DNA from 4 places in the Geomicrobium sp. JCM 19055 genome. Region 2 is predicted to be linked to each of the others. Evidence: riboswitches for the same ligand, from Rfam matches in the RefSeq annotation. Region 2 holds a riboswitch; each other region holds the start of a gene.
What was found. Region 2 has a riboswitch for S-adenosylmethionine ahead of JCM19055_RS07010 (methionine biosynthesis PLP-dependent protein). Riboswitches for the same ligand answer to the same signal wherever they lie in the genome.

Region 1: it holds a riboswitch for S-adenosylmethionine, as region 2 does, so the genes downstream of both, JCM19055_RS14935 (methionine ABC transporter ATP-binding protein) here and JCM19055_RS07010 (methionine biosynthesis PLP-dependent protein) in region 2, are expected to answer to the same signal.
Region 3: it holds a riboswitch for S-adenosylmethionine, as region 2 does, so the genes downstream of both, JCM19055_RS05940 (ABC transporter substrate-binding protein) here and JCM19055_RS07010 (methionine biosynthesis PLP-dependent protein) in region 2, are expected to answer to the same signal.
Region 4: it holds a riboswitch for S-adenosylmethionine, as region 2 does, so the genes downstream of both, metK (methionine adenosyltransferase) here and JCM19055_RS07010 (methionine biosynthesis PLP-dependent protein) in region 2, are expected to answer to the same signal.

What each region holds. Positions count from the first base shown of each region.
Region 1 covers NZ_BAXL01000017.1:2,971-6,204, reverse strand. Annotated here, with positions in the region: gene JCM19055_RS14945 (MetQ/NlpA family ABC transporter substrate-binding protein) at 1-396, opposite strand, end outside; gene JCM19055_RS14940 (methionine ABC transporter permease) at 415-1,083, opposite strand; gene JCM19055_RS14935 (methionine ABC transporter ATP-binding protein) at 1,076-2,098, opposite strand; SAM riboswitch class I at 2,226-2,337, opposite strand; gene JCM19055_RS14930 (MBL fold metallo-hydrolase) at 2,419-3,039, opposite strand; gene JCM19055_RS27500 (hypothetical protein) at 3,059-3,214, opposite strand.
Region 2 covers NZ_BAXL01000006.1:106,419-109,652, reverse strand. Annotated here, with positions in the region: partial or broken gene JCM19055_RS28860 (homocysteine S-methyltransferase family protein) at 1-1, opposite strand, end outside; gene JCM19055_RS07010 (methionine biosynthesis PLP-dependent protein) at 138-1,247, opposite strand; SAM riboswitch class I at 1,327-1,434, opposite strand; gene JCM19055_RS27200 (hypothetical protein) at 1,496-1,660, opposite strand; gene JCM19055_RS28855 (PrsW family glutamic-type intramembrane protease) at 1,793-1,975, opposite strand; partial or broken gene JCM19055_RS28850 (PrsW family intramembrane metalloprotease) at 2,034-2,189, opposite strand; partial or broken gene JCM19055_RS07000 (asparaginase) at 2,333-3,234, opposite strand, start outside.
Region 3 covers NZ_BAXL01000005.1:89,492-92,725, forward strand. Annotated here, with positions in the region: gene JCM19055_RS05935 (hypothetical protein) at 1-53, opposite strand, end outside; gene JCM19055_RS27145 (hypothetical protein) at 437-613, opposite strand; gene JCM19055_RS05940 (ABC transporter substrate-binding protein) at 643-2,022, opposite strand; SAM riboswitch class I at 2,112-2,215, opposite strand; gene JCM19055_RS22950 (hypothetical protein) at 2,410-2,619, shown strand; gene JCM19055_RS22955 (polysaccharide deacetylase family protein) at 2,613-3,035, shown strand; gene JCM19055_RS28705 (hypothetical protein) at 3,016-3,147, shown strand; partial or broken gene queF (preQ(1) synthase) at 3,172-3,234, opposite strand, start outside.
Region 4 covers NZ_BAXL01000017.1:95,120-98,353, forward strand. Annotated here, with positions in the region: gene pckA (phosphoenolpyruvate carboxykinase (ATP)) at 1-682, opposite strand, end outside; gene JCM19055_RS15465 (DCC1-like thiol-disulfide oxidoreductase family protein) at 860-1,222, shown strand; SAM riboswitch class I at 1,311-1,422, shown strand; gene metK (methionine adenosyltransferase) at 1,595-2,866, shown strand; gene JCM19055_RS15475 (ABC transporter ATP-binding protein) at 2,978-3,234, shown strand, end outside.

The DNA of each region.
Region 1 (3,234 bases), on a different contig from region 2:
GCCTGCGTTAGCAAAATCATAACCATGCTCTTCGATTTGGCTTTCAAGGTAAGGGATGTGCTGGAAATAGTTCGCATCTAAATCACCGAAATCAAGTGCTTGGTTCGGGATAATGTAATCATTGAACGTTTCAATTTGCAGATCAACACCTTCTTCTTCAAGAAGATCTTGTGCAAATTCAAGAATCTCAGCATGTGGAATGTTAGAAGCACCTACGACGAGTGGTTCATTCTCACCATCGTTTGTCGCTTCTTCATCCGTATCTTCATCTGGTGTCTCAACGTCAGAATCCGCGTCTCCTTCAGCGCCTGAACCATTTTCCTCATCAGACGTTCCACAAGCGCTTAATGCGAGTACAAGTGAACCTGCTGCAATTGCCGTATAAAACTTTTTCATTCTACTTCTCTCCCCTTCTTATCGTTTATCTAATTTTCTCGTCAACACGTCGCCAATTCCTTGGAAAATAAACACGATGATGAGCGTAATTACGGTAGCTACGAGCGTTACTTCTGCATTATTACGTTGGAAACCATCACGGTAAGCTAGATCTCCTAGTCCTCCTGCACCAATAACCCCTGCCATTGCTGTGTAGCCAACAAGCGCGATTGATGTAACAGTAATTCCAGAAATTAACGCAGGCATTGATTCAGGTAATAACACTTTAAAGATAATCTGAAATTGATTGCTTCCCATAGACCGAGCTGCTTCAATGACGCCCTTGTCAACTTCTCGAAGTCCAATTTCGACGAGTCTCGCATAGAAAGGCGCTGCACCAATAATCAATGCGGGAAGAGCTGCTTGTGGTCCAAGCATCGTATTTAAGATTGCGACTGTAAATGGAATCAATAGTATGATTAAGATGATAAATGGGATCGAGCGAAAGATATTCACAAAAGCTGCGGTAAACCAGTTAATTACCGGATTAGACCAGAGCTGATTTCTAGACGTTAAAAACAATAATAACCCTAACGCTATTCCTAATATAAACGTGAAAACAATTGCGATTGAACTCATGTACACCGTTTCCCACGTTGCTTCAAGCATATTGTCCCAATTCACATTACTAAGGAAGCCTTCATCCATGAGTAATCACCTCCGCCTGTACTTCATGATTCTCTAAGAAGGCGAGAGCTGCCTTAACTTTTTCTTCGCTTCCTTCTAATGAAATAAATAACGTTCCATAACTGCCATCTTTCGTACGTGCAATGTTACCTTGTAGAATATTGACGTCAATGTCGACATTACGAATGAGCTCAGAAACGAACGGTTTTTCTGTTCGCTCACCGACAAACGTCAGTTTCACCACTGTCCCGTTTGCATCATCCAACTGATCTTCGATGACTTCAAGTGACTCATCGTTCTCTGTAATTTGTTTCACAAATGCTCTCGTGATCTCCTCTGATGGGTTTCTAAATACGTCGAGTACAGCACCTTGTTCTACGACTTTTCCATCTTCCATCACGGCCACGCGACCACAAATTTTGTGAATGACGTGCATTTCATGAGTGATAAGAACAATTGTAAGTCCTAGCTTTTGATTAATATCATAAAGGAGATCTAGGATTTGACTCGTCGTTTTTGGATCAAGTGCAGACGTTGCTTCGTCACAAAGCAACACCTTCGGATTATTCGCAAGAGCTCGTGCAATCCCGACTCGTTGCTTTTGACCACCACTTAATTGCGACGGATACGCATCACCGCGACCTTCTAAACCGACAAGCTTAATGAGCTCATCAACACGCTCTTTGCGTTTTGCACTTGAAACTCCTGCAATTTCTAGAGGATAAGCAATGTTTTGTCGTACAGTTCGTGACCAAAGCAAGTTGAAATGTTGAAAGATCATGCTGATTTCTTGCCTTGCTTTCCTTAACTCTTTGCCTCTCAGCGTCATCATGTCGTAATCGGCAATTTTTATAGAACCACTACTTGGCACTTCAAGTAAATTCAACAGACGGATGAGTGTACTTTTTCCAGCACCACTGTACCCGATAATGCCGAAGATCTCTCCTTGCTCAATGTTAAGTTCTACGTTTTGAACGGCGTTAATTGATGCAGCCTTCGTCTTAAAAACTTTAGAAACATCATTAATTCGAATCACGGGCTGCACCTCCTTTTCTAAACTTATTTCCTACTATCCATATCTATTCAGTAAACTTTGAACGAAATAAAAAAATAACCCATCAACTCAATATGATGAGCAGAAAGGTTGTATTCTCACTATTCCCGTCTCATCTCCCAAAATTACCACGTAATCTTGCAGGAATTGGCACCATTGCAATAAAAATTGCCGGTTGCCGGGCTTCATAGGGCCAGTCCCTCCACCTCTCCAGATAAGGATATTCAGTTTGTGATTGTATCTTAGCACCCAGCTTTCTACCTGTCAACAAATCTTTCATGATTTATCACCTATGTTCTAAATCATCGTTCTTTTACAATTGACGAGACGATATGTCTAGAACTCCATTGACCTTCAGAGACGGTTTCGATTGGGTAGGTTTTCGGATAAAGTGACCGATCAATGTCATCAATAGAATATCCTTGTTCAGTTAACTCATGCACTTGAGCTATAAGCGCTTCTAAATGCTCAATCTTCTTATTAACCATTTCTTTCCCGTTTATATGATACCCGGAGTGACAACAGAATATCGATGAGAATTCGTAGTTCAACAACTTCTTTAGAGAACGTAACGTTTCTGGGATTGATTCAGCTTCCATAATCACTTTCGGTTTCGGTGTGACAAATAGATCCCCAGTAAACAGGCGCCCTGTTTGCTCATCAAGTAAGCTAATATGGTCTTTTGCGTGTCCAGGTGTAAAAATTACGTCCCATGTTGCGTTAGATGTAGTGAGTTGATCTGGCATCTTGGACGGTTGGAAGGGTTTACGCTCTCCCCATGCAAGCTGGCGATAATACGGATACGGTGTTTCTAGAAAGCATTCTTCCAACCCGAGTTCATGTACATAAACAGGCAACTCACGTTGATTAGCTAATACGGCTACATTTCCACTATGATCTTCATGATTATGGGTTAATGCAATAAAATCATACGATTGCGAATCAAAAAAAAGGGCGTAACGTTTGATACATATTCGAGGGTCCTGTATCTACGAGCATATTGTCGACAGCAAACAAATAAACCGGAGTCATTTTCCTACCTTTATTTTCTGGTACAACGTGAGCAATCGTGACACCTTCAATCGTTTGAACGTTCATACGCTTCAACTCCCGACTTG
Region 2 (3,234 bases):
CGAGTTCTGGAGCGTATAGGTTTGCTTGTTCAATTGATCCTGTTATATCCCGGCTATACAACAATGTTCCATTGCGCCGTCACCAATTAAGACCGTTTCCTTTAGCCTCTCTAAAAAGCTCATCTAAACTCCTCCAATCATCTCTCTACTTGAAAAGCTTGACGTAAATCCTCGATTAAATCTTCTGCATTTTCAATGCCACAAGACATCCTCATCAGGCAATCGTCTATACCAATTTGTTGTCGTACTTCTTTTGGAACGTCCGCATGCGTTTGCACTGCAGGATACGTCATTAAGCTTTCTACCCCACCGAGACTCTCTGCGAATGTAATAAGTTGCAACTTACGAAGAACCGGGTCTACGAGATCACTTGATGTGACTCGAAAAGACAACATCCCTCCTCGCCCTGGATAAAGGACTTCCTTGACAAGACTGTGCTCTGCTAGGAACTGCGAGACAATTCGTGCATTTTCTTCGTGTTTTTTCATGCGTAGTGCGAGTGTTTTCATCCCACGAACGAGCAGCCAGGAGTCAAAAGCACCGAGCGTCATTCCTATTCCGTTCTGGATATTAAAAAGCTTTTCAGCAATCGTTTCGTCATTCGTCGCAATGAGTCCTGCAACTAAATCGTTGTGACCGCCTAAATATTTCGTAGCACTATGAATGACAATGTGTGCACCTTCTTTTAGTGGCTGTTGAATGAGCGGCGTGTAAAATGTATTGTCTACAATAAGCAAAAGATTATGTCGTTTTGCAACATCAGAAAGTTCTAAAATATCCGCCTCTTGCATTTGTGGATTGGTCGGGGTTTCAATAAACAACGCTTTCGTTTGTGGTCCGATTAACGCTTCAAACGTTTCTAGATCACGAGGGTCCCCGTACTGGACACCAACGCCCCACTTTGGCCAATATTCATTAAACAGACGGTACGTCCCACCATACAAATCTAACGATGCGACAATCTCATCACCAGACTCAAATAATGACAACACTGCTTGAATTGCCGCCATCCCAGAACTACAGGCAAACCCACGAATTCCACCTTCAAGGTCTGCAATGCTATCTTCTAGAATTTCACGAGTAGGATTCCCTGTTCTTGCATAATCATATCCTGTCGTCTCACCAACTCCTGAATGACGATAGGCAGTGCTCATATAGATTGGTGCATTTACGGCACCTGTGCGTTCATCGCTTCGATTACCCGTTTGTACAAGTTTCGTTTCTGTAGTAAATGGTTGTTTCTCCACTGTTGATCCCTCCAAGTCCTTACAAATAAATAAAAGTGCCTTCTTCAGAGATAGAAAAAGACACTTTACGTGTATAGTTCTCTTATCTCTCGGACGATCACGTCCGTAGGATGTAGCACCTGACTCCATTTGGAGCTGGTTGCTGAGACGTCTTCGGTCCGAATCCCTCAGTCTCTCTTGATAAGATATTTTAATGTATAGTTGGTTCTTATACGATAACGCATCATCGTCCATCTTTCAAGTCACAATTATTCAGCAGTGGCTTCAATGACGAGATCATCTTCGTTCCCGCAAATGCATCGTTTAAATCCTGTTTCATATTCACCTTCGGCTTTTTGTCTTCCACGAAGAATATACTTTTCTCCACATTTCGGGCATCGTATGACTATGCGGTACCTCGTTTCTGTCGTCATGAAGCGACCTCCTATACAAATTTACTATTTTCATTTGCTTTCTTTACTTTACTTAATCCTAACCACCACAAGAAAATCATAAATAAAATAATAATGCCGACCATCCAGTCTTGTGTATAGGTTAACATAAGGTTAAAGGTTCCATGCAAGAAAATAGGGACGAGCAATGCGTAAACTAACCATATTTTTTTTCTTACCATCAATCATATAACGTGCGTTACCTAAATAATGACCCATAATCACTCCGAAAAGCGCATGGCCACTTACAGGGAAAAGAGCCCTGCCAAATGCCGTATGGACGCCTTCTGAAAGCAAATAAAAAAAAGTTCTCTAGCGTTGCAAACCCTAACGAAAGTGCGACACTGTACACAATACCATCGTACTTGACACTCCACGTTTTGAAACGATACATCGTAACGAGTAAGAAGAACCATTTAAAAAACTCTTCGATGAACGCCGTCTTAACAAATACGTCAGATAAACGGGATGTGAACACCCCTTCTTCAGTTAGTGCAAATTGAATTGCCATAATCGGAAAAACAATTAACATCCCCGTCACGAACGACCGGATAATATTTTTCCAATTCGCAGAACCGTAATCATTTCGCAAATAGAAATACGTAAGCAATGCAAAGGCTGGAGCTGAAGCTAGCGAAAGTAAAGCTAGAACATTCATCGCTCGAACGCTTGTTGAAGCGAATCTTGTCCTGTTGCGAGTAATACATACATTTTGATCTTTGCTTTCTTACTGCTATAGTCTTTACCAAGAATAACGTCATGATTCAACAAGTCATATGTACTACCTTCATATTCATAAGAAGGATACACTTCGCCTTCAACCGCACTCGTAGTAACGACAATCGGGATCTTCGCCTCTCGAATGCTCGGCATAAAGTTTTTTTGGAACTTGGCCACGCCCAACCCCTTCAAGTATGACAGCGCTCGTTCGTTCATCTTGTAAAACGAAATCAAGCAGTCGGTTTGTCGCACCAAGATGCACTTTTACAATTTCAATTTCATAAGACTTGCTCGGTTTATAATCGTCAGCTAAAACGTAAGCTTCTTTTGTAATTGGCTTTTGAAACAAATGCACTTGATCATTGTCTATAATTCCAAAGTAGCCATATCCAAACGCATTAAATCCTTGAATGTTGCTTGCGTGTTCTTTCCTTACATACTTCGCACTAAAGATACGCTCATTAAATATGACGACTGTTCCAAGGTCTTTTACCCGTTCGTCAGCGGCTGCAATCATTGCATTACGAAGATTTACGAATGCATCACTACCTACTTGTTCTGGGCCCCTTTGCGAGCCAGTAACAATAACTGGCTTTGACGTTTGGACGGTTAAATCCAAGAAGTAAGCCACTTCTTCAAGCGTATCTGTCCCAGTCGTAACGACCACTCCTGAAATGTCTTTTGCTCGAAGGTTTTCAACGACTTTCTTACGGATGTCCCATAAATCCTCATACGTAATATGAATCGAAGGCTTTGACAATACTGAATCAATTTTAAGGTGAATATCGAATGGTGTGTTTAGAGAATTAACGAGCTCTTCACCACTTAATTCACCC
Region 3 (3,234 bases), on a different contig from region 2:
AGACCATCCTCTTCTTCACCAGGTGCTGGTTCAGCAGGAGCCTCAGTGTCCATGCCCGGATCTTCTTCTGGTGCTTCTTCACCGCACGCTGCTAGTAGTCCTACTGAAAAAAATTGCTGATAGAGCTCCGTAAAGAAGTTTCTTATTCATTGTTTAACACTCCTATATTATGAGGATCGTTATTGCTAACGGCTTGGCTTTCCTTGTTAGCTGAGTACATCATAGCAACTGAAATTTAAATCGCCTACCCTTTCTGACGTTTTTTGAAGATGCTATAGGCTTTACCACATTTGCGAAATCCTTTTGAAATCTCCGTGTCATCATTCTGATAACAACCCCCCTTTATCCAACACGATTCACACATTCCCCCAAACTTTCGCCAGATTTAGCAATAAAAAAAGAACAAGGACACGATCTCCTTGTTCTTCGCATGATCTTAATATTGATCTGTTTGAAGACGAACTTGACTTATATCAAATACACCAATTGGCAATGGAATGAATCCTTCCACATTCTCATGAACACCAACACGGAATGGATCATTGGCAATAAACACTAACGGTGACTCATCTAAGACGATTTGTTGAAATTCAGCATAATATTGTTCACGCACTTCAGGATCACTTTCTTCTCGCGCCTCATCTAACAGACGATCTGCTTCTTCGTGATCAAAAACGAACGGTTCCCATTCGCACCTTTGTTATCAGAATGGAAAACCGAGTATGTTGCATTGTCAGCGTCCCCAGTCACAGTCGTCCAACCCGCAATCGCCATTTCGTGTTCTCCCTCACCCATTGCACTTAAAAGCGCACTCCACTCACGCTGTTCAATAGAAATATCAATTCCAATTTGTCCAAGTTGATCTTGAATGTATTCCGCAGTTTGAATGTTGATTTGGTCGTTGTCACGCACGTAAAGCGTCGTACTAAACCCGTCTTCATATCCTGCAGATGCAAGCAGTTCTTGAGCTTCTTCAAGATCATAATCATTTTTATCTAAATCTTCCGTATGACCGAAGACACCAGGAGGAACCGGGCCATCAGCCGCACGACCATATCCTTCATAAATACCTTCTACAATCGTTTCTGTATCAACAGCTTTTGCAATCGCTTGGCGAACTTCAACTTGATCAAACGGTTCCACATCATTATTTAAGATAATAAAGTTCAATCTTGTACTTTCAACCGTCTCGACATCAGCATGGTCCATCGTTTCAATTTGTGATGTATTGACAGGCTCAATTTCGTCAATGACGTGTGCTTCATCATTGTTTAACATCGCAATTCGAGTGGACTGGTCTGGAACAATCTTGTATGTGGATGCTTCAATCTCAGGAAGCTCTCCCCAATACTCATCGTTGCGAACGAGACGCACCGATTCACCTTGGTTCCATTCATCTAACTGAAAGCTTCCAGTCCCAACTGGTTCAAGCTCTAAGTTGCGTTCACCATTATCGTGTTCTTCAATCGCCTTTGGACTAATCATTCCTCCACCGTCATGAGTGAGGTTCATCGCAAACGGTGCAAAGGGATACTCGGTTGTCACATGAACTGTATACTCATCAACGACTTCAATTTCATCAATCATGTCGTACATAAATGCTTTTGGTGAAGCAACTTCAGGGTCAATCACACGCTCTAGATTAATTTTTACAGCTTCAGCATTAAATGGTTCACCATCGGTAAACGTCACATCTTCACGTAATACGAATTCCCATGTCAAATCATCAATCTGTTCAAAACTTTCAGCAAGCTCAGGTTGTAATTCGATGTTCTCATCGTGATTAACGAGCTTATCATAAATATTCGTTCGAATATGTGTTGAAGCAGTATCATTTGAACCATGAGGATCAAGACTAATCGCATCATTGGCTACGGCAACAATAAGCTCGTCTCCTCCTGCTGATTCACCTTCATTACTAGAGCCAGAATTGCTAAGTTCATCTGTTGGCTCTGAAGAACACGCGGCTAATACGACCGCAACTGACGCAAACAATCCGAATTTCACTTTACTCTTATCCATGTTCATCCACCTTCTAGTTGTTATTAGAATATATGAAATTCACAAGAACAAAAAACTCCCTTTTCTAAGAGAAAAGAGAGTAGTATCCGTTCTTATCTCTCAGAACAATCGTTCTGATGGAATTAGCACCTTCCACTGACGTGGGGTTGCTGAGGTGTCATAGGGCCAGTCCCTCTACCTCTCTTCATAAGATTCTATATGTAGTTGATAGTGTTACTTTACTATGGGTTATTTGCTAATGCAAGCATTATTTTCAGAAAAACAGTCAATGTTCTGAAAGACATGTAAGACAAAACTTACACTAGCCTTATTTCTCTACTTTTTTTCTCGTATGAAATTTCATTGCACGGTGACACTATGAAAGGAAAAGAAAGGATGATACTCGTGATGAAACGATTTACACTTAGTATTCTTTGTACATTACTCATTGCTCTTTCGGTATTTGTTGATTCAATGGACGCAAGACAAGTCGGTTCGTTGCCAGGACTTGCTGATCAATATCCTGAACTTGTATTCGTTCGAGGAAATGATGCATCAAACCAGATCGCACTTACATTTGATGATGGACTGATCCTCGGTTCACGGACACGGTGCTGAACGCATTAGAAGAATTTGATGTACCTGCAACGTTCTTCGTACTCGGGCAACGAGCAGAAGCAAACCCTGATTATGTAAGACGCATCGTTGATGAAGGGCATGATATTGCCAATCATACTTATTCCCATCCAAATCTCGCTGACCTTACTGTTGATGAGATGGAACAGGAAATTAATCAAGCAGATGCTGTCATTGAGAATATCGTCGGTTTTCGACCACGTCTCTTCCGTCCACCATTTGGTAGTATTTCAGAAGAAGACGTTGTACGGCTCGGAGAGATGAACAACGTGGCGATTGGGTGGGATGTGGACCCCAATGATTGGCAAGAGATTCCTGCTGATGAAGTCAGTGAACGAGTCATCGCTGACACAACAGCTGGCAGTATCATCTTATTGCATGATGCGTCGACAGCCTGATTTGACGGTGAATTCACCAGAAGCATTACAAACGATCATTCCAGAGTTGCAATCTCAGGGGTATGAATTTGTGACGGTTAGTGAATTAATTGGTATCGAAAATCGCAAATAAAAAACCGCTGTTTAGCGGTTTTTTTTAACGATTTGTAATCGTTTCTGGATACATGTCATGGTAGAGCAGTCGTTGCTCTGCCATTTT
Region 4 (3,234 bases), on a different contig from region 2:
CGCCTTCTTTGCCTGTGTTAGCAGAACAGTGCATCGGTAAAACGTTTTGAGCAGGTAACAAGTAGTTCATAATAGAGAAGATGGACTTCTTCATTTCGCCGGCATACTCAGTACCACCAATTAATACGATTCGCTCTTCAAACGAAATATGAACAAATGCTTCAGAACGTGTGCCGTCCACTTCAGGATCCGCTTTAAATCCTGGTGCTGAGACAATTGTAAATCCGTTCTCTTCTTCAGCAGGGCGTTCATTCTCCTCAGGACGAATGAATAATTGACGTGCAAAAAGGTTGTGCCAAGCAAATTCATTTACAACGCGAAGAGAAAGACGATAGTCGGTGTCTTTGCCTGCGTATCCATTAGTAACAAAAAGTGCATCCTGTTGACCTAAATAGTGAAGCACTTTACGATATAGTTTAGAGAATACATCTTTATCAACCGCAGCGTTTACGACACCCCAATCAATGGAATCGTGTACAGACGGTTCATCAACGATGAATTTATCTTTAGGTGATCGACCTGTGTACAAACCTGTAGTGGCTGCAAATGCGCCAGATTTTGTTAGTACACCTTCGCCTCGTGAGAGTGCTCTTTCCACTAATCTCGATTCAGGAAGATCAGTTTCAATGTGATCTCCATTCAGTAAGTGTTGCAGTGCAGACTCAAAAGATACGGTACTCATAGTAGCAAAACTCCTTCTCACAATAATCACGGAACGAAAGTGTTGAATTGATTTGAAATTAGTATAACACATTTTGATTTATAGTCTATACTATTTTTCGATTTCACAAAGGTGTCATGTTTAACGTGGATTTTATAAAAAAGGTGTGATCAACTATGGACTCATGTGTCGTCTTTTATGATCAACAATGTACGATTTGTCAAAAAAACAAAGCGTGTGATCCAAACCTACGACCAGTTTAACCATGTTAAATGGGTGGATCTGCATGAACCTGAGTTAGAACAACAATATCCGTTTGTTCAATCGACTGATTTAACGAAAGAAATGCATGTTTTAATCAATTCGACGTACGTGTATCGTGGTTTTGATGGCGTTATTAGGCTACTGGAAGAACACGCATTATTAAAGTACCCGATGCGCATCATAAACATGAGACCATTTAACGTGATTGGCAAAGGATTATATAGGAAGATTGCCGAAAATCGGCCAATCATTGGGCAACATTGCAATCATGATCAATGCAAAATCGACATTTCTTAGTCAATAGAACAGAAAATTCTACGATTTGATTAATTCACTTGTCGAGATTTGCAATTCTTCGCGTTTGCCGTTATATTTACTTGGTAGGCTTTTATCAGGAGAAGGTGGAGGGACAGGCCCTGTGAAACCCAGCAACCATCTGTAGTCATGCAGATAAGGTGCCAACCTGGCAAAACATCATCTGTTTTGCAAGATAAGAGGCGAAAGGTGAAAGGTAATGCCCCTTCCCTCATCGGTGAAGGGCTTTTTTTTCATGAAATCATACGATACAACTCGCCCTTATATTCTTTATGGTCCTTGCCATAAAGGGAAATGAAGTGTTTTGAGTCGATACACGCACTCTAGGGCACTTCAAACATATAAAGTAATACAGTGTTTCATAAGGAGGAGAATCATGGAAGCAAATGGGCGTCGCTTTTTACGTCAGAATCTGTAACAGAAGGCCATCCAGACAAGATTTGTGATCAAGTGTCTGATGCAATCTTAGATGAAATTTTACGACATGATCCAAACGCAAGGGTGGCATGTGAAACAGTAGCCAACACCGGAATGATCTTAGTAACTGGTGAAATTACAACAACGACATACGTCGATATTCAAAAGATCGTTCGTGAAACGTTAACTGAAATCGGGTACACGAGAGCGAAGTATGGCTTAGATGCTGAAACGTGCTCAATCCTTACCGCGATTGATGAGCAATCTCCTGATATTGCTCAAGGTGTTAACGCAGCACTCGAAGCTCGCGAAGGCGCAATGACCGACAAAGAAATTGAAGAGATCGGTGCTGGCGATCAAGGGTTAATGTTTGGTTATGCGGACAATGAAACGAAAGAATATATGCCTATGCCAATTTCATTGTCACATCGACTTGCTCGTCAATTAGCAAAGGTCCGTAAAGACGGCACATTAGATTACTTACGACCTGATGGTAAAACGCAAGTGACAATTGAGTATGATGAAGATGACAAACCAGTACGAATCGATACGATTGTTATCTCAACACAGCATCATCCAGAAGCAACACTTGAGCAAATTGAGCGTGACTTGCAAAAGCATGTGATTGAACCGATTGTCCCAGAAAAGTGGGTCGACGAAAAAACGAAGTTCTTTATTAATCCGACAGGACGCTTCGTGATTGGTGGACCTCAAGGAGATGCAGGTTTAACTGGACGAAAGATTATTGTTGATACGTACGGCGGATTTGCTCGTCACGGTGGAGGCGCGTTCTCTGGAAAGGATCCAACAAAAGTTGACCGTTCGGGTTCCTATGCCGCACGCTACGTTGCGAAGAACCTCGTAGCCGCTGGACTTGCAGAGAAATGTGAAGTTCAATTGGCTTATGCGATTGGGGTTGCAAAGCCTGTCTCCATTTCGATTAACACGTTTGGTACGGGTAAAGTAAGTGAAAGTGAATTGCTTACGCTCGTTGAAAGTCATTTTGACTTGCGACCTGCAGGCATTATTAAAATGCTCGACTTACGTACTCCGATTTACAAACAAACCGCAGCTTACGGACATTTTGGCCGTACAGATGTTGATTTACCATGGGAACGTACGGATAAAGCAGACCAACTCAAAAAAAGCAGCAAACATCTAGACGATGTAAAAGCTTGTCATTATGACAAGGCTTTTTTTGTTGTGTAGTATAGGTTTTCCTTATAAGCCGCTATGACATTCATCTAATGACAGATGTCACTACTTATTGATGTAAGAACGTTACATACTAAAGGTAATCTAATTGGGATGGTGAAACAAATGACAATTGCATCAATCAAAGGCATCGTGAAGCGGTATAAAGATCAAATTGCTCTTGATTATGTTGATTTAGATATTCATGAAGGGGAAATTCTCGGTTTGCTCGGACCGAACGGTGCAGGGAAAACGACGCTCATTCAATGTTTAATGGGGATTATTCCTTTTGATAAAGGCGTGATTCAACTATTCGGGGAAGAGGGAGCGGTATTTCACCATGAAAATAAAAAGAAAATGGGTCTCGTTACGCAAGAGATTAC